One region of the Halomonas sp. TA22 genome, then DNA from elsewhere that is predicted to be linked to it. Evidence: predicted binding sites of a transcription regulator. Region 1 holds the regulator's gene; each other region holds the start of a gene.
The links. The regulator sigma-54, encoded in region 1, starts transcription at its own class of promoters, with help from an activator protein. The targets are predictions, from matches to a motif close to TGGCACNNNNNTTGCTNT.
Positions count from the first base shown of each region.

Region 2: speB (agmatinase) is a predicted target of sigma-54. The motif match lies at 6,329-6,346, and genes of this name have one in related genera.
Region 3: HJD22_RS17110 (ANTAR domain-containing response regulator) is a predicted target of sigma-54. The motif match lies at 8,028-8,045, and genes of this name have one in related genera.

Region 1 covers NZ_CP053108.1:3,358,226-3,368,666, reverse strand. Annotated here, with positions in the region: gene HJD22_RS15970 (phospholipid-binding protein MlaC) at 1-572, opposite strand, end outside; gene mlaD (outer membrane lipid asymmetry maintenance protein MlaD) at 676-1,140, opposite strand; gene mlaE (lipid asymmetry maintenance ABC transporter permease subunit MlaE) at 1,137-1,919, opposite strand; gene HJD22_RS15955 (ABC transporter ATP-binding protein) at 1,916-2,728, opposite strand; gene HJD22_RS15950 (calcium/sodium antiporter) at 2,898-3,842, shown strand; gene HJD22_RS15945 (KpsF/GutQ family sugar-phosphate isomerase) at 3,929-4,906, shown strand; gene HJD22_RS15940 (HAD family hydrolase) at 4,915-5,472, shown strand; gene lptC (LPS export ABC transporter periplasmic protein LptC) at 5,478-6,074, shown strand; gene lptA (lipopolysaccharide transport periplasmic protein LptA) at 6,134-6,601, shown strand; gene lptB (LPS export ABC transporter ATP-binding protein) at 6,622-7,347, shown strand; gene HJD22_RS15920 (RNA polymerase factor sigma-54) at 7,541-8,962, shown strand; gene raiA (ribosome-associated translation inhibitor RaiA) at 9,132-9,440, shown strand; gene HJD22_RS15910 (PTS sugar transporter subunit IIA) at 9,448-9,936, shown strand; gene rapZ (RNase adapter RapZ) at 10,013-10,441, shown strand, end outside.
Region 2 covers NZ_CP053108.1:3,108,954-3,119,394, reverse strand. Annotated here, with positions in the region: gene HJD22_RS14725 (histone-like nucleoid-structuring protein, MvaT/MvaU family) at 184-564, shown strand; gene HJD22_RS14720 (aldehyde dehydrogenase family protein) at 673-2,118, opposite strand; gene HJD22_RS14715 (5-guanidino-2-oxopentanoate decarboxylase) at 2,290-3,900, opposite strand; gene HJD22_RS14710 (YjiH family protein) at 3,912-5,297, opposite strand; gene speB (agmatinase) at 5,341-6,291, opposite strand; gene HJD22_RS14700 (sigma-54-dependent Fis family transcriptional regulator) at 6,455-7,873, shown strand; gene HJD22_RS14695 (hypothetical protein) at 7,909-8,169, shown strand; gene HJD22_RS17910 (general stress protein) at 8,513-8,800, shown strand; gene HJD22_RS14685 (LysR family transcriptional regulator) at 8,980-9,906, opposite strand; gene HJD22_RS14680 (CoA-acylating methylmalonate-semialdehyde dehydrogenase) at 10,032-10,441, shown strand, end outside.
Region 3 covers NZ_CP053108.1:3,604,039-3,614,479, forward strand. Annotated here, with positions in the region: gene HJD22_RS17065 (YkgJ family cysteine cluster protein) at 1-151, shown strand, start outside; partial or broken gene HJD22_RS17070 (acetamidase/formamidase family protein) at 219-299, opposite strand; gene HJD22_RS17075 (AI-2E family transporter) at 318-1,379, opposite strand; gene HJD22_RS17080 (methyl-accepting chemotaxis protein) at 1,455-3,134, opposite strand; gene HJD22_RS17085 (zinc ribbon domain-containing protein YjdM) at 3,332-3,673, opposite strand; gene HJD22_RS17090 (hypothetical protein) at 3,691-3,888, shown strand; gene HJD22_RS17095 (hypothetical protein) at 3,885-4,022, opposite strand; gene cobA (uroporphyrinogen-III C-methyltransferase) at 4,016-4,930, opposite strand; gene HJD22_RS17105 (nitrate reductase) at 4,890-7,634, opposite strand; gene HJD22_RS17110 (ANTAR domain-containing response regulator) at 8,076-8,669, shown strand; gene HJD22_RS17115 (CmpA/NrtA family ABC transporter substrate-binding protein) at 8,666-9,688, shown strand; gene HJD22_RS17120 (NAD(P)/FAD-dependent oxidoreductase) at 9,926-10,441, shown strand, end outside.

The DNA of each region.
Region 1 (10,441 bases):
TCGACACCCACTTCGGGCGACCAGTTGCTGATCACGGCATCGTAATCTCGATTGCGCTCACGCATGGCCTGGTCGAACTGGTTGCGGAACGTAAGCCCTAGGTTGATGCCATTGACGATCACGTTGACCACCTTCCACTCACCGTTGGAGAGGCGCAGCGAATAGCTGACCGGATAGACCTGGCCATTGGTGGCGACCACCTCCATGGCAACGCTTGCCTGGTCCTCATGGCGCGACTCGCGCTGCGAGTCCAGCACCCGCAACTCACGATAGTCGAACGTGACCAGTCCTCGGGTATAGGTGTCGATCAGGGTCTGACGGAAGGTCTGGGCAAAGCGCGATCGCTGCTGTGAAGTGGCGTTGTTGAAGTAGCGCCCCATGACGCTTGCACCGATGTAGCGAAAGTCGGCGATATCGTCGAGACTTTCGTCGACCAGCGCCTCGAGCTCCTCGATATTCGCGGCATAGTAGTCCCGACGCCCTTCGATCTGTCCCATCAGCTCATCGATGCTGTCGCGAATCAACTGCTCTGGGGCGCTCTGGGACTGCTGGGCGAACGCAAGCGTTGCCATCAAGCTCAGGCAGAGCCCCAGCGTGAGCGCAATGGCCGACGATAGCCGCCTGCCAGCGGCGAGGGGGAGAAGATGCGTCATAACGCCTCCTGAGGTAAGGATTTCAATCACTGATCATGTTCGACACGAATTGCTGGATAAGTTCTTCCAGCACCAGTGCCGATTGGGTATCGCGGATGGTATCGCCATCGCCGAGGGTATCGGGATCGCCGCCCACCGAAAGCCCGACATACTGCTCGCCAAGCAGCCCGGAAGTGAGGATCGCCGCCGTGGTATCGCGCGAGAGCTGCCCCTCCAGCGAGCCGTCTATCTCCATGATCACCCGGGCATCGTACCAGTCGGTGTCCAGCTCGACGGCCGTGACGCGTCCCACATTGACACCAGCCATGGTAACGCGAGCACGCGGCCTGAGCCCTCCGATATTGGAAAAGTTGGCCTGCAGCGTAAAGGTATTGCGGGCGGGCTCCATCGTAAGCCCACTGACACGCAGCCCGAGAAAGATCAATCCCACGATTCCCGCCAGCATGAACAGACCGACGCCCAGTTCCATCATCTTGCTGCGCTTCATCCCAATCCTCCAAACATCAGCGCGGTAAGCACGAAGTCCAGCCCCAGCACCGCCAGCGAGGAGTAGACGACCGTGCGCGTGGTGGCACGGGAAATCCCTTCCGAGGTCGGAATCAGGTCATACCCCTGGAATACCGCGATCCAGGTCACGACCAGCGCGAACACCAGGCTCTTGATCAGGCCATTGCCGACATCATTGAGGAAGGTAACGCTGGCCTGCATATTGCCCCAATAGGAGCCTTCGAACACACCCAGCCACTCGACGCCCACCAGATAACCGCCATAGATTCCCACCACGCTGAAACCGATGGTCAGCAGTGGCAGTGAGACGAAGCCGGCCCATAGTCTCGGCGCCACGATACGCCGTAGCGGGTCGACCCCGATCATCTCCATGCTGGTGAGCTGCTCGGTGGCCTTCATCAGGCCGATCTCGGCCGTCAGTGCCGAGCCTGCACGGCCGGCAAAGAGCAGGGCCGCCACGACCGGCGCCAGCTCACGCAGCAGCGACAGGGCCACCATCTGCCCCAGCGCCTGTTCGGCGCCGAAATCGACTAGGATGGTGTAGCCCTGAAGCGCCAACACCATGCCAATGAAAAGTCCTGATACCAATACGATGGCAAGCGACAGTACGCCCACGAAGTGCATCTGCCGCACCCAGAGACCAAGCCCCTCCCGGGAGGGCACTCCCACGCCAGATTGGGCGAGAAACAGCCCAGCTCGCCCCAGCGCCTCGAGCACCTCGCAGCCACGCCGGCCGAGCCGAATCAAGTAGTCGATCATGCAAGACCTCCGGCATCCAGAATGTCGTGCTGGAAGTCGGCCGCCGGGTAGTGGAAGGGAACCGGGCCGTCGGGTTTGCCATGTATGAACTGGCTCACCCGGGCGTCCTGCTCGACATCAAGTGCATCTGGGGTGCCATGGGCCATCACCTGGCCATCTGCGATCACGTAGACATAGTCGGCAATCGACAACGTCTCCTGAATGTCGTGGGAGACCACTACCGCGGTGAGGCCCAGCGCCTCGTTGACCCGCTTGATCAACTGCACCAGCACGCCTTTGGAGATGGGATCCTGGCCGACGAACGGCTCATCGTAAAGAATCAGCTCAGGGTCAAGCGCCAGCGCCCGGGCCAGCGCCACGCGACGCGCCATGCCGCCGGAGAGCTCCGCCGGCATCAGGTCGCGAGCACCGCGCAGCCCAACCGCTTCGAGCTTCATCAACACCACGTCGCGCACCATCGCCTCGGGAAGGTCTGTATGTACCCGCAGCGGGAAGGCAACATTCTCGAATACGCTCAGATCCGAGAAGAGCGCACCACTCTGGAACAGCATGCCCATCCGCCGTCGCAGACGGAAGAGCGCCTTGCGCGATAACGAATGGACATCCTGGCCATCGATGATCACCCGGCCGGCGTCCGGGGCGAGCTGGCCGCCAAGCAGCTTGAGCAGAGTGGTCTTGCCGGTGCCGCTGGGACCCATGATAGCGGTGATCCTGCCGCGCGGGATCGCCAGATCCACGCCGCGAAAGATGTCCTTATCGCCACGCGAAAAGTGCAGCCCCTCGACAGTGACAAAGGACGAGTCGCTCATGACACCCCGTAGCCAAAGAAATTATCGAACATTGTATCTTAACCTAAACGCCTGTCGCCAGCGGGAGTTGTTGCGTATGGCGACTCTCGCTGGCAGCTAGCTTGCGTCATTTTCACCAGACGCGTTTAATTGGCGCTCCGTTCCCAGGCGCAGGATGGTCTCGCCCCCTATGCTCGTACCCCTGATCACCGTTCTCGTCGGCTTCATCGGGCTATTGTGGAGTGCCGACCGCTTCGTGGGCGCCGCGGCCGCCACTGCACATCGCGCCGGCATGAGCGCCATGCTGGTGGGCATGACCATCGTTGCCCTGGGCACGTCGGCACCCGAGATCATCGTCTCGATCATGGCCTCGCTGGACGGGGCACCGAGCCTGGCCATCGGCAATGCACTGGGGTCGAATATCGCCAATATCGGGCTGGTACTCGCCGTCACGGCCCTCGTGGCGCCGATTCCGGTGCGCTTCTCGATCGTGCGTCGAGAGCTGCCATTACTGCTCGGCGCAACCGGCCTTGCCGGTTATGCGCTGGCCAACGGCATCCTTGGACGTTTCGATGCACTCTTCCTTGTCGCGCTGCTGATCTTCAGCGTCTGGTGGCTGTTTCGAGCCGACACCCCCGACAGCGCTTCCGCGGGTGGCGAGATCCCCACCATGCGCTTGCCCAAGGCGCTATTCTGGTTACTGCTTACCTTGGTGCTACTCGGTGCCAGCTCCCGGCTGCTGGTGTGGGGGGCCACCGAACTGGCGCGTGGACTCAACATCAGCGAGCTGGTAATTGGCCTTACCATCGTCGCCATCGGCACCAGCCTGCCTGAGCTGGCGGCCTGCGTTGCCAGCGCACTGAAGCGCCATCACGACATCGCCATCGGCAACGTCATCGGTTCCAACCTGTTCAACATGCTGACGGTACTGCCCATTCCCGGCATTCTCGCTCCAGGCCTCATCGATCCTGCCGCGGCTAGCCGCGACTTCCCCACCATGCTGGCGCTGACACTGGCACTTGGCGCCCTGCTGCTGTGGCAGCGGCGCGGCACGCTAGGGCGCTTACCGGGCGCGGCTCTGTTACTCTGTTACCTGCTCTATCTAGGCTGGCTTGGCGTCGGGCTCGGCACATGATCAACAACCCGCCAAGCCCATCTCAGCCAGCCCCTATCCCGCGGCCACACTTGAGAGAAATGCCCTAAGCGGCAACAATTCATGCCATGACTGCAGACGACTCCCTCTATCGCGCCAGCGCCCTGCGCACGCTGAATATCGAGCAGCAGGCGATCGCCGCGCTTGGCGCCAAGCTGAGTATCGACTTCGACCGTGCCTGCGAGCTGATCCTGGGCTGCAAGGGACGTGTGGTGGTGACGGGCATGGGCAAGTCAGGCCATATCGCCGGCAAGATTGCCGCCACCCTTGCCAGCACCGGCACGCCGGCCTTCTTCGTCCACCCCGGCGAGGCCAGCCATGGCGACCTGGGCATGATCACACCCGGCGATATCGTGCTTGCCCTCTCCAACTCCGGTGAGACCGCCGAGGTGACGGCGCTGCTGCCGCTACTCAAGCGCATGGGCGCGCCCTTAATCAGCATGACCGGACGCCCGGGATCGACACTGGCAACACATGCCGATGCACACCTCGACACCGCCGTCGAACGCGAAGCCTGTCCGCTCGATCTGGCGCCCACCTCCTCGACCACTGCCGCCCTGGCAATGGGCGATGCCTTGGCGGTGGCCCTGCTCGAGGCGCGCGGCTTCACTGCCGAGGATTTCGCGCTGTCGCATCCGGGAGGGAGCCTGGGGCGTCGCCTATTGCTGAGAGTCTCCGATCTCATGCATCAGGGCGAGCGCCTGCCGAGCGTTCCACTGGGCAGTCCGCTACGCGATGCGTTACTGGAGATTACCCGCCAGGGGCTTGGCTTCACCTGTGTCGTCGATGAACGGGGCTATCTGATCGGCGTCTATACCGATGGCGATCTACGTCGTACGCTTGATCAGCATGCCGACCTCAGGACACTCAAGGTCGACGATGTCATGACCCGCCCCGGCAAGCGCATTGGCGCCGACATGCTGGCCGCCGAGGCCGTGCGTATCATGGAAGACAACCGCATCACCGCGCTGGCCGTCGTGGATGATGATAGCCGTCCGGTGGGCGCACTACATATGCATGACCTGCTGATCAGCGGCGTCATCTAGGAGAGCTCATGACCATTACCGCACCTTCACTCCCCCCCAACCTGATTCAGCAAGCCCGCCAGGTACGCCTGTTGGCGCTGGATGTGGATGGTATATTCACCGATGGACGCCTCTATTTTGTCGAAGATGGCAGCGAAATCAAGGCCTTCCATACCCAGGATGGGCTAGGCATCAAACTGCTGGGCCAGGCTGGTCTGAGCATCGCACTGGTGACCGGCCGCGATTCGCCGATCGTCAGCCGCCGCGCCGCCGCCCTTGGTATAGAACATGTGAAGCAGGGGCGTGACGACAAGCTCGAAGTGCTGCGCGAGCTGACCCAAGAGCTCGGCCTCGACTTCTCTCAGGTCGCCTACGCTGGCGATGATCTTACCGATTTGTCGGCGATCAAGCGCGCCGGGCTCGGCATCAGCGTGCCCAACGCACCGGCCTATGTGCGCGAGCACGCCGACTGGGTGACTACCCAGACGGGCGGGCATGGTGCAGTGCGGGAAATCTGCGATGTACTTCTTCAGGCCCAGGGCCATTGGGGCGCTGTCGTCGACACCTATCTACACGGCAAGCGTTGAGCTCTATGCCCTTGCGTCCACGCTTCCCGCGCCCCTCGTCGAAACTCTGGCTGGTACTGGTCCTGCTGATAGTGGGGGGCATCCTGGCGCTGCTCGATCAGCGCGACACCTTCGGCCCCGGCCCGGTGCCGCGTGACGATGCCGGCGAGCCGGACTACTACCTTGAAAATGCCACCCTCACCCGCTTCGACGAGCGTGGCGCTCCGCACCAGCGCCTCGACAGCCCGCGCCTCTCGCATACGCCACATGACGACGTGACACGCGCCCAGACACCGGTCGCACGAATTTTCGATCGTCAGGGCCGCACCTGGTTCGGCTACGGCGATGTAGGCATTCTCGGTCCCGGCGGGGATCTCTTGACCCTGGAGGGCAATGCCAGGCTCAATGCTCCCGAAGAAGGATGGCAGCTGGATACCGACATCCTGCATGTCGATACCGTAAACGGGCATGCCTGGAGCGACACCCCGGCACTTCTGCAGCAACCACCCCAGTGGATGCGAGGTGAGCGCTTCGATGCCTGGCTCAACCTGGACCGTGCACGCCTGACCGACGAGGTCCAAGGCTTCCATCCTCCCGAAGGCTATGAGGAACCAGCACCATGAGAGACACTCCCACCCCGACATCTCGCCTCATGGCCTGCATGATGGGTGCTTGCCTGACAATGCTGGCCGCCCTTCCGGCGTTCGCGCTCGAGAGCGATGCTCAGCAGCCCATCGAAGTGGCCGCGGATCGCCTTGATCTCGACGATCGCGCCGGCACCGCCATCTATACCGGCGATGTCGAGATTCGCCAAGGTAGCATGCAGCTCACCGGCAATCGCGTCGAAATCCTGCGCAATGACGCAGGCGAAGTGTCGCGCCTGACCGCTACCGGCGAGCGCGCCTACATCGAGCAGCAGCCGGCCCCGGACGAACCCGTGGTACGCGGATGGGGTCGCACCATCGTCTACCATGCCGCACAGCGCCGCGTGGAGCTGATCGATCGCGCCGAACTGCACCAGGCGCGAGACACCTTCGATGGCGGTTATGTGGAGTATTTTCTCGACCGTCGCGTGGTTCAGGCACGCGCCGACGTCGAGGGCAGCGAGCGCCAGCGCGTGCGCATGACCCTCAATCCCGAGCAGAACTAACTTCTGATCCAAGGCAGCCCATGAAGACCCTTCGTGCCCGGAACCTGGCCAAGAGCTACAAGCGTCGCCGTGTCGTCCATGACATCAGCCTCTCCATCGAACAGGGCAGCATCGTCGGGCTGCTCGGGCCGAATGGTGCCGGCAAGACCACCTCGTTCTACATGATCGTCGGCCTGGTGCGCGCCGATGCGGGCGAAGTACACATCGACGACCTCGACCTGACCAAGGCGGCCATGCATCGCCGCGCCCAGGCGGGCATTGGCTATCTTCCCCAGGAGGCCTCGGTATTTCGCAAGCTCAGCGTGGCTGACAACATCATGGCGATCCTCGAGACGCGCGAGGATCTCGATCGCGAGGGTCGCCACGCAAGTCTCGAGCAGTTGCTGGAAGATTTTCATATCACCCATATCCGCGACAACCTGGGCATGAGTCTCTCCGGGGGAGAACGTCGACGTGTCGAGATCGCTCGCGCCCTGGCAACGGAGCCCGCCTTCATCTTGCTCGATGAGCCGTTCGCCGGGGTCGACCCGATCTCGGTAGGCGAGATCAAGGGCGTCATCAGACAGCTCAAGCGTCGTGAAATCGGCGTCCTGATCACCGATCACAACGTGCGCGAAACCCTGGACATCTGCGACCGAGCCTATATCGTCGGTGACGGTCAGATCATCGCCGAGGGCAATGCCGAAGCGATTCTCACCAACCAACGGGTACGCGAAGTCTATCTCGGGGAAGACTTCCGACTCTAGGTTCAAGAGCCTTCGGCACGCCGCCACTGCTCGGCGGCCGCCATCAACCGCATGAAAACTTTCTACGCTGCCCAATCTGGCATGGTACTTGCGCATGGCATGTTTCTTGCTCAGTTTTCACGCAATTGAGTCTTGCAAGGGATTGCGGCGCGAGCTAACGTGTCGTCTCATTTGTCAGTGAACACCCCTTGCCATGGCCATGAAACCCTCGTTGCAACTCCGTGTCGGCGCGCACCTGACCATGACGCCGCAGCTCCAACAGGCCATCGCCCTTTTGCAGCTGTCGACACTCGACCTGCGCCAGGAGATTCAACAGGCGCTTGAAGCCAACCCCATGCTAGAGCTGGACGACGGCTTCGGCGAGCAGGAGGTCGCCGAAGCGCGTGAAGAGGAGTGGAACAGCGAAATTCCCGAGGAGCTCTCTACTGACAGCGACTGGTCGGACACCTACCAGGACATGGCGCCCAGTGGAAGCAGCTCGGGCGAGGGGCCGGATTTCGAGCGCAACGCTAGTGGCGAGAGCCTCCACGACCACCTCGCCTGGCAGTTGGCGATGACCGATCTCAGCGAGCGCGAACGCATCATCGCCGAGAGCCTGATCGATGCCGTCGATGACAATGGTTATCTCAACGGCGCTCTCGACGAGCTGTGCGCCGGCCTTCGCGACCAGGGGCTGGCCGGACTCAAGAGCACCGAGGTAGAGCAGGTGCTGATGCGCCTGCAGCAGTTCGAGCCCACCGGCGTATGCGCCCGAGAGCTGCGCGAGTGTCTGCTCCTCCAGCTCGGCGTGCTGCCCGAGGAGACACCACTGCTGCCCCAGGCGAAACGTCTTGTCAGACAGTTCCTCGAAGCGCTTGGCAATGACGATCGCAAACTACTGAAGCGGCGTCTGCGCCTCGAGGACGAGGAACTCGACCGGGTCATCGCCCTGATTCGCTCACTCGATCCCCGCCCCGGCCAGGCCTTCGGCGAAAGCGACAACGACTATGTCATTCCCGACCTGATCGCCCGCCATGGCCGTGAAGGCTGGCGCATCGAGCTCAATCCCGACGCCCTGCCGCGTATGCGCATCCAACCCGACTATGCCGCCCTGATCAAGCGCGCCGACAAGAGCGATGACAATACCTTCATGAAGCAGCACCTGCAGGAGGCGCGCTGGCTGATCAAGAGTCTCTCGAGTCGCAATGACACCCTGCTGCGCGTAGGCCGGGAGATCATGGCGCGTCAGATCGATTTTCTCGAAAAGGGCGAAGAGTCGATGAAGCCATTGATACTGGCCGATATCGCCCAAGCCGTGGAGATGCACGAATCGACGATCTCGCGAGTGACGACGCAGAAGTACATTCATACGCCCCGTGGCGTCTTCGAGCTCAAGTACTTCTTCTCAAGCCATGTCGGCGGTACTGGCGACAGCGGCGATGCCCATTCGAGCACAGCGATCCGCGCGCGCCTGAAGAAACTGATTGGCGAGGAGCCAGCGCGCAAGCCGCTCTCCGACAGCAAGCTCGTCGAACTCCTCGAAGCGAGCGGCATCAAGGTGGCCAGGCGGACCGTAGCCAAGTACCGCGAAGCGATGGGCATCCCCCCCTCCAGCGAACGCAAGAGACTCTCCTGAAATCCATGTCTCAAAGCGCGTATCAATGGACGTTAACTCCTAATACATTGAAATAAATAAGCTAAAATAATGAAGGGGCATCCATGTCAAATCCTCGGATGCCTAGGGGTATGCAATAGGGCAAAAAGGGTTACAATCGAACTGCAACCCGCCGCAACAGGAGAGTGTCATGCAAGTGAATATCGCCGGGCACCATGTGGAACTGACCGATGCACTGCGCGCTTACATCAACGAGAAGCTTGCTCGACTCGAACGCCACTATGACAACATTACCTCGGTCCAGGTTACACTCTCCATCGAGAGGGAGCGCCAGCAGGCAGCCAGCACTCTGCACGCCGCGGGTGCAGACATTCATGCCGATGCCGAGGATGGCGACATGTACGCTGCCATAGACGCCCTTGCCGATAAACTCGATCGCCAGTTGGTCAAACACAAGGAAAAGGCACAGGCACGCGCCCAGGGCGTCGGTGCCCGCTGAGCTACCCATGACGTTGCAAACCATCCTACCCCCTGAGCGTACGCTGTATGGTGTCGCCGGGGGGAGCAAGAAGCGAGTGCTGGAATTTTTCAGCACCTTCATCGCCCAGAACACACCAAGTCTCGATAGCCAGGAAGTCTTCAGTCGGCTTATTGGACGTGAACGCCTAGGCAGTACCGGCATCGGCAACGGTGTTGCTATTCCTCATGCCCGCAGCCCTCACTGCAAGGCCCCCTTGGCGGGTTTTCTCAAGCTCAGTGAGGCGGTGGATTTCGATGCCATCGATGGCGAGCCTGTCGATCTGGTCTTCGTACTGCTGGTACCGGAAGAGGCTGACGATACGCACCTGGCGCTCCTGGCCCAGGTCGCCGGCGTGATGAACGACAGCGATACTCGTCATCGATTGCGCAAGAGCGACAGCCAGCGACAGCTTTACGATACGCTCATGGAAGCCATTGCCAAGCTGCGCAACGACGGCTCTAGCGCTCAGCACTGAACTCACTCTATGTCCAACTGTCGATCATGGCCGCTCCAGCGTGAGCGGCCGTTCGGACCGCTCATAGGAGATCCGCATGCAGCTCGTCGTCATCAGTGGGCGTTCTGGATCGGGCAAATCGATCGCGCTGCAGGCGCTCGAGGATCTCGGCTTCTACGCAATCGATAACCTGCCGGCCATGCTGCTCGGCGCCCTGGTCGACGAGCTACAGAACGGGCCATCGCCCCACTCATCGATCGCCGTGAGCATCGATGCCCGCAACCTGCCTGCCGCCCTGGAGCGTTTCCCGAGCCTGCTCGACGATGTGCGAAAGCGTGGCGTGGCTTGCCAAGTGGTCTATATCACCACCGACCCCAAGATATTGCTGGAGCGTTACTCCGCCACCCGGCGCCGGCATCCGCTGACCCGTGAAAGCGAGATGACCCTGGCCGAGGCGATCGACTCGGAAGAGACGGCACTTGCCGACATTCGCGATCTCGCCGACCTGATCATCGATACCTCGCGA
Region 2 (10,441 bases), 250 kb from region 1:
GCAATGCTCATACTAGATACCTCTCGTGGTGTAAGTTCCTATTGTCTTATATGAGTGAGGTAATCGATTGCATGTTGTCATTATTGCTTTTATTTTAAGTAAATTAAGGTTAGCCTCTTGGCATATAAAAAAAGTAAGGCAATAATGTCGCCGCATCCTATGCACATCTGAACAGGAAATATCATGTCACTGCTTAGCGATTACATGCAAAAAGAGCAGCTTCTTAAGCAGCTCACCGAAGAATTACAGAACATGGAAAGCGATCAGCGCCTTAAGGCCGAGCTCGAGTTCAAGCAGAAACTCGAAGCGCTGATGAGCGAGTTTGATAAGACAGCAGCAGACGTTATCGATCTGCTCGAGCCAAAGACGCAGGCCAAAGTTTCAGCGCCCAAGGCGCCGGCCAGCAATGGTGGGCGTCGTAAGCGCAAGATGAAGGTATACAAGAATCCTAATACCGGTGAAGTGGTGGAAACCCGTGGTGGTAACCACAAGACACTCAAGGCGTGGAAAGACGAGTTTGGCAACGAAACCGTCGAATCTTGGCTGGTGCGTATCGAAGAGTAATCTTCGCACCCGATCCAGTATGAAAGGCCGCCTGTCAGGCGGCTTTTTTTCGTCTTCTCTTCGCTTCTCGAGTTACCCTTCTAAACCAGGAAATCTGGATGGGCAGTTTCAAGATGTACCGATGAGGTGCTTTACCTCCAAGTAGGCAGCCAAGCCCCAAGGCCCCAGTTCACGTCCTATGCCACTTCGCTTGAATCCACCCCAACCGGTCTGAGGCAAGACCAGTTGCTCACTATTGATCCAGATACTTCCCGCCTGCAATTGGCGTCCAAGTCGCCTTGCCCGTGCTGCATCACCGCTGATCACGGTCGCGGCAAGACCATAGTCACTATCGTTGGCCTGCGTTATGGCATCCTCCTCATCGCTGAAGCGACGGGCGCAGAGTACTGGGCCAAAAATCTCTTCCCGCCACAGTCGGCTGGTCGTCGGCACGTCACGGTAGAGGGTGGGGGCCAGGAAAAAGCCCTGCCGAGGAAGCTCTCGATGGCTAGCGTCACGTACCGCCACCAGCCCTTCCTGTTGCGCCACGGCGAGGTACTGCATGACGGCATCGCGTTGTCGCATGCTGGTCAGCGGTCCCATTTGGGTTCCTTCTTCCAGTGGATCCCCTAGCGTGAGCGCATCGATGCGCCTGGCCAATGCCGCATAGAGCGATTCCGCCAGGCTTTCATGTACCAATAGGCGTGAGGTTGCGGAGCAGATCTGGCCAGCATTGAAGTAGATTCCCGCCATTACCCAATCGGCAGCCTGTTCAGGGTCGGCGTCTTCCAGCACGATGATAGGAGATTTACCGCCAAGCTCCAGCGATATACCCTTGGTGCACGCGGCGGCGGCTCGCATGACGCTTTCGCCGATACGGTTGCTGCCGGTAAACGACAGCTTGTCGACCCCTGGGTGCTGGCTGAGGGGGGCGCCGACGCCTTCACCATCGCCAAACAACAGGTTGAGTACACCCGGCGGAAGCGCGATCTCCTGGGCGATCTCGGCGAGCGCTCGCTCGGGGAGCGGGGTGACCTCGGAGGGCTTGAGTACCACGCAGCAGCCGGCGGCCAAGGCCGGGGCAAGTTTCCAGGCGCTTGTGACCAGCGGGAAGTTCCACGGCGTGATTAACCCGACCACGCCCGCCGGATCGTGATAGCAGCGTACCTCGACGCCATCCATGCCGACGTCGACGCGCTCGCCCTGGCGAGCGTCCAGGGCGCGAGCTTGCTCGGCGTAGTAGCGATAGCAGGCGACGGCGTCGTCCAGGTCGATCCGCGTTTCGGCAAGCACCTTGCCGTTGTTGGTCGACGAGAGGTACGTGAGTTCGTCGCGACGTCGGATGAGCGCCTCGGCAAATCCCTCGAGATAGCGCGCCCGTTCGGCACCCGAGAGGGCCAGCCAGGTCGGCAGGGCACGCCGGGCCGCCGCGACGGCGGCAGCGACATCGGCGGCGTCGCCCGCCGTCACCTCAGCAATGATCTCCTCGCGGTAGGGGTCGGTCACGGCAAGCAGACGGCTGCCCTTGGAGGGTACCCAGCGGTTGTCGATGAATTGATGGTCGAGTCGTTGCATGGTCTTGCTCCTGAGAGGGCACCTAAGGGGACGGGCGACGATGCGTGCCCCGGGAGCACGCATCGATCTGCCGAGAGAGGCGCGTCACGCCTCGCGGCCGAAGGCCGCGGCTTGGGAAGTGGACATTGTTCTTGTTTCCTTGTTCTTGGTTTTGGTTGACGTCCGAGAACGCTACTTGGCGATCCCCAGTGACGCTTGCCAGTCGTGGGCATCCACATCGAGAAGCAGCGGGCCTTCTGCCGGGCGGGAGGCGAGCGCCTCGGCCAGCGCCTGCGGGCTTGCCACGCGCCGCGCCGCGCAGCCGAAGCCCTCCGCCAGCGCCTGGAAGTCCGGCGCCTGGATATCCACGCCGACGCGCTCGACCCCATGGGCATCCATGTAGCGGCGGATCTCCTCGTACCCTGAGTTGTTCCACAGCACGATAATGATCGGCAGCCGCTCCTCGACGGCCGTGGCCAGCTCCGAGAGGGTGAACATCACGCCGCCATCGCCCACCAGCGCCACTACAGGCAGCGCCGGCTTTGCAAGCTGGGCACCAAGGGCTGCGGGTAGCCCATAGCCCAGGGTGCCGTAGCCGGTCGAAGCATTGAAATAGCGGCGTGGCGCCGGCTGTGATACCAGGTGGTTACCGGCATACACTGGCGCCGTGGAGTCGCCGACCAGCAGTGCCTCGGGCAGGGCTTGCTCGAGCGTGTCATAGAGCGGGACGAAGGGGGCGAAGGCGGGATCGTCGGCAAGCGCTAGTGCTGCAAGCGCCCGGGCGGTGCGCTCATGGCCATCGCGTTTCAGCGACTCGGGGAAGTGCTCGGCAAGTTGTTCGAGAGAGCGGCCTGCATCGCCCACCAGCCCCAGCGCCAGTGCCTGGTTGCGTACCAATTGCTCGGGATCGAGATCGATACGAATCAGGCGTCCCGAGAGCGCGAAACCGTCGTCGAAGACCACGTCGTAGTCGGTTTCCCCGAGCTCGGTGCCTACCGCCAGGATGACATCGGCATTGCGAGCCAGCTCGCGCACTGCCGGAAGGGCCGCGTTCGCTCCTAGGTCGAGGGGGTGGTGGCGGCCCAGTACGCCCTTGGCATTGATGGTGGTCACCGTGGGGGCATCGAGGCGTTCGATCAGCTCGCGTGCCGCCTTGAGAGCATCACAGCAGCCGCCGCCAAGTAATGCCAGCGGTCGCTTGGCTTCTCGCAACCACTCTGCGGCCTTGGCCAGGCCTTCGGGGTCGGGCGAGGCACGATAGAGCCGCGCTGCCTGCCAATGAGAGGGAGGTTGAACCGATTGGGAAAACAGGTCGATGGGGATCTCGATATGTACCGGTCCGGGGCGACTGCCAAGAAAGAGTGCAAAGGCTCTTGCCAGTACTTCGGGCAGCGCAGCGGGATCGAGCAGGGTGTGGCTGAAGCGAGCCACGCCAGCCAATGTCTGTTGCTGACTGGGCAGCTCATGCAGGCGTCCCTGGCCGCGACCTAGCGTATCCCGCCGATTGACACTCGAGATCACCAGCATCGGCACCGAGTCGGCGAGTGCCTGGCCCATGGCGGTGGCGATATTGGTCATGCCGGGGCCTGTGATGATGAAGCAGACGCCTGGCTTGCCGCTGGCCCGGGCGTAGCCATCCGCCATGAAGCCTGCCCCCTGTTCATGGCGAGGCGTGACGTGGCGTAGGCCACTGTCCTTCAGACCGCGATAGAGTTCAATGGTGTGCACGCCGGGAATGCCGAAGACGGTATCCACTCCATAGGTGTCGCGCAGCAGGCGTATCAGCAGTTCCGCACAGGTCATTGTCGGCTACCTCAAAAGAAGAAGGTGTGCGCCATGAAGGCGATGATCGGCAGTGTGATTGCCGTGCGCAGCAGGAAGATCACCAGCAGCTCCCAAAACTTGAGCGGAATCTTCGACTTCATCAGGAGCGCGCCGATCTCCGACATGTAAATCAGCTGCGTGAGGGAGAGGCAGGCGATCACGAAGCGCGTCAGCTCGCTTTCGATATTGGTCGCCAGTACCGCCGGCAAGAACATGTCGGCGAAGCCCACCAGGGTGGCAGGGGCAGCGGCTTCGGCTTCGGGTATGCGCAGCAGTTCCAGTACCGGCACCATGGGATAGGAGAGCCAGGTGAACAGTGGGGTGAATTCGGCAAGGATGAGCGCCACGGTACCGATCGCCATGACCAGTGGCAGCAGAGCCAGGAAGATGTCTGCGACGTTGAACAACGCATTGCGTGCCAGTTCTCGTGGCCCGGGTGCTTTCTCGGCACGGTTGACGGCTTGCTGCAGGCTGAAGCGAAAGACGCCCATGTCGCCGGTTCCCTTCTCGACAAGTTGGCAACCCACCGGCTCATGGTAGGTATCTGGCTTTCGCGACAGCGGCGGCAGCCGCGGTACGATAAGTGCTGCGATCAGGCCGGCAACCACCACCGTCAGATAGAACTCCACGAAGAGATGGTTGATATCGACGAAACTGGTGATCAGCAAGGCGAATGCGATCGACACGATCGAGAAGTTGGTGGCGATGACCGATGCCTCACGTCGGCTGTAGTAGCCTCGCTCGTACTGCTGCGTGGTGATCAGTACCCCTACCGTGCCTGAGCCCATCCAAGAGGCGGTGGCATCGATGGCGCTGCGTCCCGGCAGGCCGAAAATGATCCGAAATGGCTTTCGCACTAGGCTGCCAATGAACTCCATGAAGCCAAAGTCAACCAGAAAGGGGAGCAGCAGCGCGGCAAAGAAGAAAAAGGTCAGCAGTACCGGCGCAAGATCGTTGAGCATCACCCCGCCGGTGAATGACGCTGTGATGAACTGCGGACCGAACTGAAAGAAGGTCATCAAGGCAAATAGTGCACCCAACAGGCGCATGCCGAACCACACCGGGCCGACATCGAACATGTCGTGCCAGACGCCCTGCCTTGCCCAGCTCGGCTTGGCGACCTTGACCAGTAGGGTGATGAGTACCGAGAGGCTCAGCACGAAGACAGCGATGGCCGGCAGGGCATCGCCCAGTAGCGCCTTGAGCCCGTCGGCCATTAGCCCCATGCCGATATTGATGGTATCGCCTACCGCAAAGGGCACGAGAAATAGGCTGACGCCGATTAGCGAGGGGATCAGGAATTTCAGTAGCCCTTTGAGGCTCAACGACCCGTTGGTCGGTGTGTTGCCTGGGGTCGTATCAAGTGAGGACATCATGGAAACCTCTTGCGTTATTATCGTTGGAGGGCGTTATCGTCGATCAAGTACGACGGGTGACACCTGGCAACACGCATAACATTTCGTAAAGTAGGGTGGCGCCCATCAGTGCGGTATTGCCGCTGCTGTCGTAAGGAGGGGAGACTTCTACCAGGTCACCACCGACGATGTTAAGGCCCCAGGCGCCGCGCACGATCTCAAGTCCCTGTGCAGAGGTCAGCCCACCCATTTCGACCGTGCCGGTGCCGGGTGCCACTGAAGGGTCCAGGCCATCGATATCAAAGCTGATATAGACCGGGATATCACCCATCTGCTCGCGCACCTCCTCCATCAGAGGGGTAAGCGACCTGTACCAGCACTCCTCTGCGGGTACCACGCGAAATCCTTGCTGGCGGCACCAATCGAAGTCGTCGGCGGAGTAGCCGGTGCCACGCAGACCGATCTGTATCACTTTCCCTCGTGCCAGCAATCCCTCCTCCTGGGCGCGCCGGAAAGGGGTACCATGGGCAAGCGATTCGCCGAACATATGATCGTTGACGTCGGCATGGGCATCGATATGGAGCAGTCCCACCGGGCCATGTTTCTTGGCAATGGCACGCAGGATGGGCAGGGTAATGGTGTGCTCACCGCCTAGCGTCAACGGGACGCAGTCATGCTTGAGTACCTCATCATAGAACGCGGTAATGATCTCCACGCTCTTGGGAAGATGAAAGGTGTTGATCGGGACATCGCCAATATCGGCAACCTGCAAGCTATCGAATGGCGCGGCGCGGGTTGCCATGTTGTACGGGCGTAGCATCCGCGACTCGTCACGAATCTGACGCGGACCAAGGCGGGTCCCGGGTCGATTGGAGGTGCCGATATCCATCGGTACGCCAATGAAGGCGGCATCGAGGCCAGCGGCACTCGGCTGACTGGGCAGGCGCATCATGGTAGCGGGGCCGCCGAAGCGAGGCAGCTCGTTTCCCCCAAGCGGTTGATTGAACTCTGGCATTGGAATTCCTTCATGTTGTTGGCAAAGTGTTCTCTTTAATGCATATTTCATGCCATCCTTAACCATATGATATTGCGCTTGAATTCTTCTATCGATACATTGCTGTATCGACAATTGATTCATTTGCGTATCATTGATGCATCAATGAATCGAGAGCAGTCGCATGAGCCATATTGATAGTCAGGTTCTCAAGACCATCATCGATACTGCGCACGACCACTTCTTCATTGTCGATGGGCAGGGAAAAGTGCTTGATGTCAGCTTAGGCGCTGCGGCGGTCTATGGGATGTCCCGCGAGGCTTTGTGTAGAAGCCACGTACAGGATCTAGTCAACAGTGGAGTCCTCAAGCCCTCGGTAAGTCTAGAGGTGATTCATACTGGCAGGCCTGCACAGTTGGCTCAGCAAGCCGGGACCGGGCGACGTGTCATTGCCCAGGCCCATCCGGTGTACGTCAATGGCAATCTCGAGCGGGTGGTGAGCCGGTCGATGGACCTGACGGATTTGCAATGGCTACAAGACGAATATGCCCTGCTTCAGCAACGCTTCAATGACCATCTGAAACGTGCCTCTCCAGGTGCTGTTTCCGACGAACTGGAACTCGATGACCTTGAAGCTCATAGCGGCATAATGCGCGAGACTGCCACGTTGTTGAAACGCGTGGCGCCGACCGATGCGACGGTCTTGCTGCTAGGGGAGTCCGGTGTCGGCAAGACTGCTTTCGCTCGTCAACTTCACCGCTGGAGTTCACGGCGCGACGCGCCTTTCATCGATATCAACTGTGCGGCGATTCCTGAAAGCCTGTTCGAATCGGAAATGTTCGGCTATCAGCCAGGGGCCTTTAGTGGTGCGACTCGTCAGGGCAGGGCAGGGTTGCTTGAGCAGGCCGAGGGGGGAACGCTGTTCCTGGATGAAATCGGCGAGCTGCCGCTGGCCATGCAGAGTAAGCTCCTAAAGGTCATTCAAGATGGAAGCCTGACTCGGTTGGGCGATACCCAGCCTCGGCGAGTGAATTTCCGCTTGGTCGTGGCGACCAATCAGGATCTGGCGCAAAGTGTGGAGGAGGGGCGTTTTCGGCTTGACCTCTACTATCGGGTCAACGTTATTCCTGTCACACTGCCGGCACTGCGTGACCGCCTCGAAGATATCCCAGTGCTTGCCAAGTTACAGCTCGAACGCTTGAACGCCCGTTATGGCAGAGCCAAGATGCTGCACTCAAGCTTGTGGTCGCGATTGATGGAGCACGACTGGCCGGGTAACGTACGTGAATTGGAAAACTGGTTGGAGCGCGCCTGGTTGGCCTCTCCGAATGACTTGATTGGTAGTATTGCCGCCCAGATACTCACACCAGAGCCAGAACGCGGTATACTTTCCGCTTGGGATTCCTTCGATACTGAAAGGCCGGGGCTTGAGCGGGGCGAAACGCTCAAACAAGCCATGGATAAGCTCGAGCGTGCCATTATCGAACGGCTATGCCAACAATTGCCCAGTACCTATGCGATTGCCAAGCGGCTCGGCATCAGTCAACCGAGTGTCGTCCGTAAGCTAAAAAAGCATGGTCTACATATTTCACATCGCAAGTAACGATACGAATGAGACATCAGAAAAACCACAAACCTATGGATGAGCGCGAAAAGCTTCGCAAGTTTCGTGAGCTCGACGATGCCTTTGCCGATGCGCTAAAGGAGTTGGAAGGCAGCAAGCCCAAACCTGCTGCGGTATCGAATGAGCTTGCCGATGCGGAACGACTGCGTGAGCAGGAGCGCGAAAAACAGCGTATTTTCGAAAAACGGCTCAAGGCACTGATGGCAGAGTATGCGCAACCTGCCGACTCAGTCAGCACGCTTATCCGTACGCTGGTCAAGCTGGGCCGAATCTGACCCACGGATGACTCTTAGCGTTCCGTTGGCCAAGCGCTCAATATATCGTCAAGTCATTGAAATACCGAGAGTGAATTGAAACAACTCCGATCGCGAACGCCTCTTTTTTTATCCTAATAGTTAGTCTCCTACCTTTCTTCATCTTTTATTGCATTTTTTAACAAATTGCCCTTTGCGAGATCACTACTTCCTTTACTAGCCTCAAATTGTCACAGCGGAAGTGAACGAGCGCTTACTGAAGAATGGACGCAGCTTCTTCTAAAGGCTTGGACTTGTGAAGGAGTAATCAACTAACTGAAATAGTTAGTTTTCTGGACTATGGACAGATCAGAAGGAGTATCAAATGGCTGAACATCGTGGTGGTTCTGGTAATTTCGCAGAAGATCCGAAACGCGCCTCCGAGGCTGGTCAGAAAGGTGGCCAGAATAGTGGCGGTAACTTCGCCAATGACCCCCAGAAGGCTTCCGAGGCTGGTCAGAAAGGTGGCCAGAATAGCGGCGGAAACTTCGCCAATGACCCCCAGAAGGCTTCCGAGGCTGGTCAGAAAGGTGGCCAGAACAGCGGCGGTAACTTCGCCAATGACCCCAAGAAAGCTTCTGAAGCCGGCAAGAAGGGCGGACGCAATAGCTGATAAGCCCTAGTGTAGGGATTTTGATAGCATTGGCAAAGCCCAAGGATGGAAGCTCATTATTATTTAACATGGTTATTACAGGAGAGTAAGCTTCATGGCCAATGTACAATATATCAATGCTTGATATAATTGACGATCCCAAATCCACACACTAATCGAGAAGAGTCATCATTTGGCCGTTACGGTAACTCACCGTAACGGTCGATGTGTTTTACCTTCCAGACTTGCTGCAGTACTTCCAGCGTAGCGCCGATAAGAGATTCTTCGCTTCGATTTCTCGGCCATATGAAGACTAGTGCACAGGGCACTCTTATCGCGCGAGCAATCACTAGGCCGCGCTCCTGACGTTCGGCCATCGCCAATGCATCTCGGGCCAGACTAAGCCCAATGCCGGCACGCACCAGGTCGAGCATGCAGGCTTCCTGATCTACACGTGCCACTTCATTGAGCGTTATACCAAGTGGCTCTAGTACTTTGCCGAGTAGCCGGTGGTGGGCGGAATCATGAGGCGTGACGATCCAGGGTAGCGTCGCCAGGCGAGACCAGTCGGCCCCCTCCATGCGTGAGGCCCAGCCAGCTGGGGCAATGACGTGATAGTCGAAGTAAGTAAGCTCGAGAAAGGCCACCCCCTCTGTCTCTTCCACTCCGGCCCCTGGTGGAGCCAAGTAGAAACCCACATCAAGCTCACCGCGGCGTACGCGTTCCAGCACACTGCCGCTCATGCCATGGTGAAGCTCGGTACGAACCTGCGGAGCACGCTCCACTAGATGGTGCAGGAAAGCCCCCAAACGAATGAACTCCGGATCGACGATGGTGCCGATGCGCAGGCGTCCACGGGGAGTGTCGTGCATGGCGCGAGCCGTGCGCTCGAAGGCTTGGCAGGCCGCCAGCGCCTTTTCGGCAGAAGGCAGCAGAGCGTGTCCGTCCGCCGTCAGCTCAAGCCCTTGAGGACGGCGCTTGAATAGCGTCAATCCCAGGACATGTTGTAGTTGCTTGAGCTTGAGGCTGACGGCGGGTTGCGTCAGGTGAAGCCTCTCTGCCGCCCGCGACACGCTACCCTCCTGGGCGACATAGACAAAGGTTCTAAGTGACTGAATGTCTTGCACGGCATCTACCTGAAGTAACTAAGCTATAAGGTGAGCTTATATCGGGCTTTCGATTTTCTCAATTGATCCATACTGTCAGAAGAATAGGCTGGCCGAATGTTGACTTAGCGAGAGAGACGAACGCCATGACCCATACCATGATCGATCACCATATCAATGGCAACGTGAGCCCCGGCCAGGCAAAAAACCGACAGGACGTGACCAACCCCGCTACCGGTCAGGTGACCGGCCAGGTGGCTCTGGCTACCCGTGAAGATGTCGATAGCGCCGTGGAGGCGGCCAAGGCCGCTTTTCCGGCCTGGGCTGATACGCCGCCGATCCGTCGTGCACGGGTCATGTTCCGCTTTCTCGAGCTGCTCAACGTACACAAGGACGACCTGGCTCGCGCCATCACCGCCGAGCATGGCAAGGTGTTCACCGACGCCCAGGGCGAGGTGGCGCGCGGTATCGATATCGTCGAGTTCGCCTGCGGCATACCGCAACTGCTCAAGGGCGACTACACCGACCAGGTCAGTACCGGAATCGACAACTGGAC
Region 3 (10,441 bases), 250 kb from region 1:
TGAGGTGATGGCGCGGCTGGCGGATGGATGGTGCTCGGCGCTGGATCGCAGCACGATGATGTGCAGCATCTACGAGAACCGCCCCTGGATCTGCCGGGAGTTCGAGATGGGCTCCTATGAGTGCATCACTGAGCGCGAAGCGCACATGTAAGGCGCACCACAGCGGCCCCGCCCCGCCTACCGCTACAGGGCGAAAAAATCCGGTCATATTGGCGATTGATGCCGTACTTGGTCATGCCATCCTTGATCAGCTCAACGCGAAGATGAATCCAGCCAGCCATCTCGATGACGCCGCAGAAAGGGCGTTCCGCTAGCCGTCACTCACCCAATACGTGAACATCGTCTCCCAGTACATCCTCGATATAGAGCATCTGCACGGCAACCACCACCACCACGGCGATTGGCGCGGCCAGGATCACCCCCGCCAGACCGGCGACGGCACCGCCGGCAAGCTGGACAATCACGGTGTATGCCGGGGGAAGATGGACTACGCCCTTGGCGGCCAACGGCATGACCACGTTGGCCTCTACCGTTTCGATCACGAAGTAGAAAAGGATGGCGTAAAGCGCCAGTTCCGGCCCCTCCATCAAGGCTATCAGTGCGGTCGGAATCATCCCCAGTATCGGCCCGAGATAAGGTATGAACGTGAGCAAGCCACCAATCACTCCCAGCGCGATCGGCATCGGCACGCCAAGAAAGGTCAGCCCTATACTGACACCGACACCGACGAACACCATGGAGATGAGGCGGCTCAATAGCCAGAGCCGCAAGGACCGCCCCTCCATGGCGAGCACTTCCTGTATCCGTTCACGGTGCGCCTTCGGGAACAGGCTAACCACGTTACCGGCATACATGGCGGGACTGATCACCAGGTAAATGCCGATCAGCAGTATGAGAAAGAAGCTGGTAATGGCCCCGAACGTCGTCGAAAACATCCCGGTGAACTGTCCGATCATTTCCTGATTGATGAATTGCGTCGGCTCCTCCATCTCCTCTATTTCATCCAAGGCCTGCTCGCCGCCCGGCAGCTGCTGCAACACGCTGGCGAATTGCTCAATGGCTGCAGGCAATTGCTGGACTAGCTGGGGCAACTGCTCTGCCACCTGGGGACCGATAAGAGCACCAAGTCCCACGATAAACAGCACGATCAGGAAAAAGGCCAGCGACAGTGTCCATTTGCGTGTCAGCGGCAAGTACCGGCTAATTAAGCGAGCCATCCCATCGATCGCCACGGCAACCAGGATGCCGGCAAATACCAATAGCAGTACATCGATCAACTGACCGGCAAAGTAGATCAGCACAGCCACCAGTGCGGCCAGACTGATCACGATCAGTGACCGTTTGGCGAAGCGTGCGGTGTTACCGAAGCCATCTTCCATTACAGCTCCTTGCGTTGGGGATTCTACCGCCGAGTGTAGCTGCCCAGTCCCGCCCCGATAGGATGAATCTCCTTTTTATGCCGCGTAGCGGCCGTGACGCAGCTTTTGGCCAGGTGCCGCAGAGGTAGGCGCCGCGAGCGCCGCGCCATGTGTCATTATCTCCATTTCACCCACGAGTTCATGGCCCGTTGCCCGGGTACGGAAAGCCCGGATGGCGTTGACCAACTGGCACGTCTCGCGTTGCAGCTGCTGGGTTGCGACAAAGGTGGATTGCAGTTCGATGGCACTCTGCTGGACGCCCTGCTCCATCTGGTTGACCGCCTCGCCGATCTGACCGATACCGTTGCGCTGTTCGCGGGAGGCTGAGCTGATCTCCTCCATGATATCGTTGACCCGGCTGCTGGCGCCCAGCACCCGCTGGATGGAGGCCTCGGTCTGCTTGACGACCTCGGCCCCGGCATCGATCTCGGCGCTGGTCTGGTGAATCAGCTGGTGAATCTCCTTGGCGGCGGTGGCGGAGCGGCTGGCCAGGTTGCGCACTTCACCGGCGACCACGGCGAACCCCCGCCCCTGATCGCCGGCCCGCGCCGCCTCCACCGAGGCGTTCAGCGCCAGGATATTGGTCTGGAAGGCGATGCCATCGATCACCGAGACCACCTCGGCCATGCGCCGCGAGCTCTCGATGATCGACTGCATGCGACACACCACCTGCGACATGCCCTCCCCGGCACCCTCCACTTCACGCATGTTGGAGACTGCCAGCTGGCTGGCCTGCTGGGCATTGTCGGCATTCTGCTGCACGGTGGTGGTCAGCTCCTCCATGCTCGCCGCGGTCTGCTGGATGGAGGCCGCCTGGCCGTCGCTGCGCCGAGAGATCTCCTCGTTACTGGAGCGGATCGAATCGACCGCCGGCTTGACGCTGCCGATGCCGGCATTGACGTCGGCGACGATGCCGCCAAGGCCCTTCTTCATAGTGGCGAGCGCCTCGACCAGACGCCCGATGTCGTCGTTACCGTGCGGCGGCACCTGTACCGTGAGATTGCCCGCCGCCACCTGCAGCACGAAACGTCGCGACTCGTCGATACCGCCCGTAATGCTGCGATGGATGCTGATACCGAGTCCCAGCAGGATCGCCAGCAGGCCAGCACCAAGCACGAGCATCGGCCACGCGGCAAGCACCGAGCCCTCGCGCCAGAGCGAGGCCATCATGGCTATCAGCGCGCCACAACTGAGCAGCGTCAGTGCCGCGGTGCGCAGGCTCGCCGAGCGCCATTCGGTCGCTCCCAGGCGCGCCAGCACGCCCTTCCGGCGAACTTCCCCGCGCTGCAAGCGGTAGCCGCCACCCTTCCCTTCCCGAATCGCACGGTAGGCATCGTCAGCCGCCTGCACATCCTCCCGTGAGGGGCAGACCCGCAGCGAAGCGTAGCCCACCACCTGGTCCATCTCCTTGACCGGTACCACGCTTGCCCGCACCCAGTAGTGGTCGCCATTCTTGCGCCGGTTCTTGACCAACCCCGACCATACCTCTCCCTCCTTGAGTGTCTTCCAGAAATTCTCGAACGCCTCGGGCGGCATGTCGGGGTGGCGTACCAGGTTGTGATCGGCGCCGATCAGCTCCTCGACCGAGAAGCCACTGGCCTTGACGAAGGCCGGATTGGCATAGGTGATACGCCCCTTGAGATCGGTGCGCGAGATCAGCAGATCCTCCTCCGACAGCAGGTACTCGTGTTGGGTAACCGGGGTATTCAGACGCATGTGGCGCTCCCTTCGGGCATGAACCAACCGCGCAGCTCGCCGGGGTACCTTTATCGAACAGGTATCAAGTCATGGCGAGGCGCGCGGGATGGGAGTGGATGATCGATAGGAGCACTATCGGTTAAGCGAAGGGATTGTTTAGCCACAGGCCCGAGAATGCGGGCAATTGAGGACATGGCTTACAAAATGCACAGCGATCAGGCCTTTTTGACGAATTCGGACTTCAGCTTCATCGCGCCCACGCCATCGATCTTGCAGTCGATATCGTGATCGCCATCGACCAGGCGGATGTTCTTGACCTTGGTACCGACCTTGACCACCAGCGACGAGCCCTTGACCTTGAGATCCTTGATCACCGTGACCGTGTCGCCATCCTGCAGGAGGTTGCCGTTGGCATCGCTTACCGCGCGCGCATCGCCCTCCTCGGCGCCCGCCCTCTCCTGCGGCCACTCATGGGCGCACTCTGGGCAGACGAATAGGGTCAGCTCCTCGTAGGTGAATTCCGAACCGCACTGCGGACAAGGGGGTAGCGAGCTCATGGCAAGGCCTTCTGGACATGGAAGCGGGAACGCGAGGCTGCGCAGTTTACCGGCTGCGCCCGTGCATTCCCACCCGGCTCGGCAACCCCGAGCTACCTGACCAGCAGCGCCACGACGCTCAGAGCCAGCAGTCCTCCTCGATGACCTTCGCCGCCTGGTCCAGGCCGTGGGCAGGCGCCGCGATGGCGATGCCCTTGGAGGCCAATTGCGGCTAGGTGAAGCCGATCGCCATCAGCAGCGCGACCGTAATGGCGCCCATCAGATACCAGTGAAGACCACGCCTCAGTGCTTCTATTCCCTTGATCGTCACACCGGGATGCTTGTCGATCCAGGCAAGTGGAGTCAGCACGAAGACCCCGGTGGAACCATGCTGGCCTTTTCGGGCGCCTCGGCCATGCGCACCACGCTGCCCACCATGATCAGGCACGGCGAGGGCAGCGGGCTCACTGCCAGCTGGCGCGGCATGTCGTCCAAGGTGCCGATCAATGTCTGCTGCTCCGGCAGGCTGGCGTTGGCGATCAGCATCATCGGCCAGTCGTCGGGAAGCCCCGCGCGGCGCAGCCCGGCGCAGATGGCGTCGACCTTGGAGAGTCCCATGTAGAACACCAGGGTCTCGTCGCGTCGCGCCAGGGTCGCCCACTCCGGCTCGCCCCCCTCGCGGCACACCTGGGCGGTGATGAAGCGCAGCTGCTGGGCATGGGCGCGGTCGGTCAGGGCCATGCCCATCGCCGCAGCAGCGCCGGAAGCGGCGGTGATGCCAGGCACTATCTCGGTGGGAACGCCGGCCTGGGCAAGGGCGGCAAGCTCTTCGCCCATGCGCCCGAACACGCCGGGGTCGCCACCCTTCAGGCGCACCACCGACTTGCCCTCGCCTGCCAGCTTGACCAGCAGCGCACCGATCTCGGCCTGCGGCACGCTATGGTGGCCGGCCTCCTTGCCGACATAGTAGCGCTCGCTGCCAGCGGGAATCATCGCCAAGGTGTCATCGCCCACCAGACGATCGTAGACGACGGCATCGGCCTGCATCAGCAGTCGAGCGGCGCGCAGGGTGAGCAGATCGGCACTGCCGGGACCAGCACCGACCAGGTAGGTCTTGCCCGGCAAACACTCGCCCCGTGTGGGTACGGAAACCCTACCGGCATCTCGTGTTGCGCCCAGTGTTTCCGAAAGAGCGCAGGAAACCCCTGCACCCAGCCGGGGCAGGAAACCCAGCAGATCACTCAGCTTCGGCTTCCAGCTTTTCATTTGTGCCAGCATGGGCGGTTTCCTCTTCGATCAGAGATTTCAATTCGGGAATGCAGGAGCCGCACTGGGTGCCGCAGGCGAGCCTGGCGCCCAGTGCCTCGATAGTGGTATCGCCGCTGCGAATGGCGGTGACGATGGTCTTGCGACCCACCTGGTGACAGCTGCATACGGTCGGCCCCGCATCGGCCTCGCCGCTATCGCAGCCGGCCAGCAGTCGGCGGCGATGCTGCGTCTCAAGCGTCTCGCCGCGCAGCGCTTCGCCGAAGCGCTCGTCAAGCCAGGCAAGGCCGGGCAGCTCGGCGGGCGGGGCCACCATCAGCCACCAGCGCAGACGACCATTCTCGATCCCGGCAGCACGCAGTCGGCCGCTGCTGGCATCCTCGGCCCACAGCGTCGGCTCGCCCGGCAGGTGGGCAGTGGCCCAGCGCATCCAGTCACGTGAGGTACCATCGCGCTCGCCGCCCGCCAGTTGCCAGCGCTGGCAGTGCGCCAGAGGAATGCGTGTCCAGTAGTGGGTCTCCTCGCACCAGCTCGGCAGGCCGGTCGGTGGGTCGGCCACCAGCAGGGTGGCTTCCCAGCCGTGCGCCAGGGCAGCCAGCATGACAGCGCCGTGCTTGGACTCCGGTTGGCCGGAGAGCGGGTCGAGGTGCGCCTCGAGCAGGCTGCCGGTACGCGCCCTGGCGCTGAAGCGGTCGCTCCAGTGAATGGGAATGAAGACTTCACCGCGGCGCTGTCCCTTGGCCACGCGCACCCGACCGCGAAACTCGCCGCCGGGGGTGGTCAAGCAGGCAAGCTGCTGATCCTTGAGGCCATGGTGGCTGGCATCATCGGGGTGCACCTCGATAAAGGGCTCGGTGCGGTGATTCATCAGGCGCGGGGCGCGAGCAGTACGCGTCATGGTGTGCCACTGGTCGCGCACACGACCGGTATTGAGGCGCAGCGGCCGCGACGCGCTGAGCTGCTGAATCGGCAGTTGCGGGCGCACGGCGATCAACCGGGCCAGGCCATCCGGCGTGGCGAAGCGGCCATTCTCGAACAGCCGCGCGGTACCATGGGGGGCACTCGCCGTCACCGGCCACTGGATCGGCGCCAGGGCGTCGTAGGCGGCGCGGTCGAGGCCAGCCAGCCCCGAGATATCGAACATCCGACGGCTATCACTCGGGTTGTCATCAGCATTCTCGAAGGCGGAAAGGCGCGCATGCTCATCGAATATCTCGCCGGGATGGGTGTAGCCGAAAGCCTCGCCAAAGCCCATGCGCCGGGCAACCTCGCTCATGATCCACCAGTCGTGGCGCGCCTCGCCGGGCGGCGGCAGCATGCCGCGCTGGCGCGAGATGCGCCGCTCGGAGTTGGTCACGGTGCCATCCTTCTCCGACCAGCCCGAGGCGGGCAGCACGATGTCGGCATAGGCCAGCATGTCGGTGTCGGCCACGCACTCGGAGACGATCACCAGTGGGCATTTTTCGAGTGCCGCACGCACGCGGTTGGCATCGGGCAGGCTCACCGCCGGGTTGGTGGCCATCACCCACAGCGCCTTGATCTCGCCGCGCTCGATCGCCTCGAAGATCTCCACCGCCTTGTAGCCTGGTCCTTGTGGCAGGCTCGGCGCCAGACTCTCGGTGCTCCAGAAGCGCGCCACCCGGTCGATGGCGCCAGGCGTGTGGTAGTCCATGTGCGCGGCGAGCTGGTTGGCAAGCCCGCCCACCTCGCGACCGCCCATGGCGTTGGGCTGCCCGGTGATCGAGAAGGGCCCCGCCCCGGGCAGACCGATCTTGCCGCCGGCCAGATGGCAGTTGATGATCGCGTTGCACTTGTCGGTGCCGCTTGAGGACTGGTTGATGCCCTGCGAATACATCGTCACCACGTGCAGCTGGCTGGCGAACCAGTAGTAGAAGGTCTCCAGGCGCTCGGGGTCGACGTCGCAGTCGCCGGCGATCGCCTCGATGCTCGCATCGCCTTCGCGGGCCGCCGCCAGCGCCTCGTCGAGCCCTTGGGTGTGGCGCTCAAGATAGGGTTGGTCGAGACGCCCGCGGTCGGCCATCCATGCCAACAAGCCGTTGAACAGCCGCGCATCGCTGCCCGGCTTGAGTCCCAGGTAGAGATCGGCGATCTCGCAGGTATCGGTGACGCGAGGGTCGATCACCACCACGCGCATCAGCGGGTTGCGCTGCTTGGCGACCCGCAGGCGCTGGTAGAGCACCGGATGGTTCCAGGCCAGGTTGGAGCCGACAAGCACCACCAGCTCGGCCTCCTCGAGATCCTCGTAGCTGCACGGCACGGCATCGGCGCCGAAGGCGCGCTTGTAGCCGGCCACCGCCGAGGCCATGCACAACCGCGAATTGGTATCCAGGTGCGGCGTGCCGAGAAAGCCCTTGAACAGCTTGTTGGCGACGTAGTAGTCCTCGGTGAGCAGCTGGCCCGAGAGGTAGGCCGCCACCGCCTGGGTGCCGTCGGCATCGCGAATCGCCGTGAGCCGCTCGACCACGGCCTCGAGCGCGGCATCCCAGTCGACCTCGACGCCATCGACGCGCGGCCGAATGAGACGGCCCCTGTCGCCCAGAGTTTCGTGCAGCGCCGCGCCCTTGACGCACAGTCGGCCGTAGTTCGCCGGGTGTTCGGTATCACCGCTCACCTCGGTCATGACGCCCTCTTCCACCGTTGCCGTCACGCCGCAGCCGACGCCGCAATACGCACATGTCGTTCTGACCTGATGCATGGCGTGCTCCTCTCGCCACGAGCCCAGAATGAAAAACGAGCCCCGAAATAAAAGACGTCCAGCCTCTGCTCCCCTATCGGGGGCGAGGCTGGACGTCGCTGTCTGGAGCGAAGTCGGCGTTGACTCCGCAATGCCTTGCTTAAGCAAGCGCCATGCCACTTTTACCGCCAGCGGGACGAAAGGCCCAGCGGGTGGGCAGCAAGCCATAGCAGAATCCACCATGGAGAGGCCGAAAACTCAGCCGCGAAACGAAAAGTGCACCACGAAATAGCAACACAGGGGTATTTCGCACTACATCAATGCACCGCTTCCACACGCGTCCTTTTACCAAGGCGCCATGAGCCGACGGCATCTGAGGGCAGGCATTGACGCCTGGCGCTGCGTGTCGCCCAATGGCCCATCCCTTGCTAAGGTAAGCCAAACGAACACCGCGAGTTAGCCATGCCCTCACCGCTGAAAGTTCTTCTGGTCGACGACGAGCCCGTGCGTGCCGCCATGGTCGAAGAGGCGCTGATGAGCGAAGGCCATCAGGTGATCTGCCATCTGACCACTCCCGCCAGCCTCAACGCCATGGTCGCCCGGCATCAGCCCGACGTGGTGATCATTGACATGGAATCCCCCGACCGCGACACGCTGGACAGCATGGCGCTGCTCAATCGCGAGAACCCGCGCCCGGTGGTGTTCTTCGCCGACCAGCACGACCCCGACACCATGCAGGCGGCGCTCAAGGCCGGCGTCAGCGCCTATGTGGTCGATGGCCTGATACAGGGCCGGGTCAAGGCGATCATCGAGGTCGCCATCGCGCGTTTCGATTCGTTCCAGTCGATGCGCAGCGAACTCGACAAGGCACGCAACCAGCTCACCGAGCGCAAGCGCATCGAACGTGCCAAGGGGCTGTTGATGAAGCACCAGAGCTGCGACGAAGAGCAGGCCTACCGGATGCTGCGCAAGATCGCCATGGACCGCGGCCAACGCATTTCCGAGGTCGCCGAAAGCGTCATCGATATTCTCGAACGTCTGGAGAAAGGTATATGAAAGCCCTGCCACCCCCCGAGCTTCAGCGCGTGCAACTAGGCTTCGTGCCACTGCTCGACTGTGCCCTGCTGGTAATTGCCCGCGAACAGGGCTTCTTCGCCGAGCAGGGGCTGGATGTGGTGCTGTGCCGACAGAACGCCTGGTCGACGCTGCGCGACAAGGTCGCCGCCGGCCTGCTCGATGGCGGCCAGATGCTCGCCCCCCTGCCACTGGCCATGACCCTGGGGCTCGGCAGCGAGCCCTGCAAGACCCTGGCGGCGCTCAACCTGAGCCGCAACGGCAACGCCATCGTGCTCAGCCAGGCCCTGGCCGAGCGCGCGAATGCCGGCTACTCGGACGAGCCCGCCGCCAGCGCCCGTGCGCTGGGTGGCTACCTGCTGCGCGGGACACCCGAGCGCCCTCCGCGCCTGGCGATGGTGCACCCGCACTCCTGCCAGCACTATCAATTGCGCCAGTGGCTGGACCTGGGCGAGATCGATCCACAGCGCGACGTGGAGCTCGCGGTCATGCCGCCGCCGCGCATGGTCGAGGCGATGCAGCGCGGTGAGATCGACGGCTTCTGCGTGGGCGAGCCCTGGGGTACCCTGGCCGAGGCGCGCCACACCGGGCGGATCGTCGCGACCGGCGCCCAGCTGTGGCCCGACCATCCCGAGAAGGTGCTGGGCGTGACACGCCGCTGGGCCGAGCGCTACCCGGCCACGCTCTGCCACCTGATCCGCGCACTGCACTACGCAAGCCAATGGCTTGCGCTCGACCCAAGCCACCTGCGTCAGGCGCGTGACTGGCTGGCCCTGCCCCCCTATCTCGACCGCTCGGTAGAGCATCTCGATCACCTGCCACTGGGCGAGGCGCCACTGCTGCAGCGCATGTGCGGCACCGACATGCTGCGCCCCGAGGCCAGCGCCATGCAGCGCTTCGCCACACAGATGCTGTCCGCCGCATCGCCGACCCTGGCCGAGCATGACACGCTTGAGACCTGCTACAGTCCCGTGCATTACGACACCGCCACGCACCACTAATGTGCAACAACCAGGAGGCTGCCCGTTTTCCCACGCCATCTCCCGCCCTTCAAACTATTGAAAAACAAGCTAAATAACGCCTACTGGCATGCTCTGGTCAGGCTATTGCAACACTAGCCTACCATGGCGATCAATGGCGATCGTCCTAGACATGACGAAGACGTCTCACACTTCCCGGACAAGCGGGAAGTGGCGAGGCGTCTTTTTTTATGCGTCATTTTTGTCAGGAGTAGCGGCATGACCTCTCGACACGCTTCGCAAACCGCTGGCAAGCAAGATCGCCTGCTGATCATCGGCAACGGCATGGCCGGCCACCGGCTGCTCGAGAAACTGCTCGAGCAGCCGGGGCGTCCGGCACGCATTACCGTGATTGGCGACGAGCGTGTGCCGGCCTACAACCGCATCCTGCTCTCGCCCCTGCTGGCCGGCGAGATGGAGCGCGAGGCGCTGACCCTGCGCGATGCCCAGTGGTATGCCGAGCAGGGCATCGAGCTGATCCTCGGCGAGCGGGTCTCCCATATCGACCGCCAGGCACGTCGCGTCACCACCTCCGGCGGCCGCGAGCTCGATTATCGACGCCTGGTGCTGGCAACCGGCTCGCGCCCGATGATGCCCGAAGTGCCGGGCATCGCCCTTGCCGGCGTGCATGGCTTTCGCGACCTTAGCGACGCCGCGTCCTTGGCCCAGACCTCGCAGCAAGGCCACCGCGCGGTGGTGATCGGCGGCGGCCTGCTCGGGCTCGAGGCGGCCGAA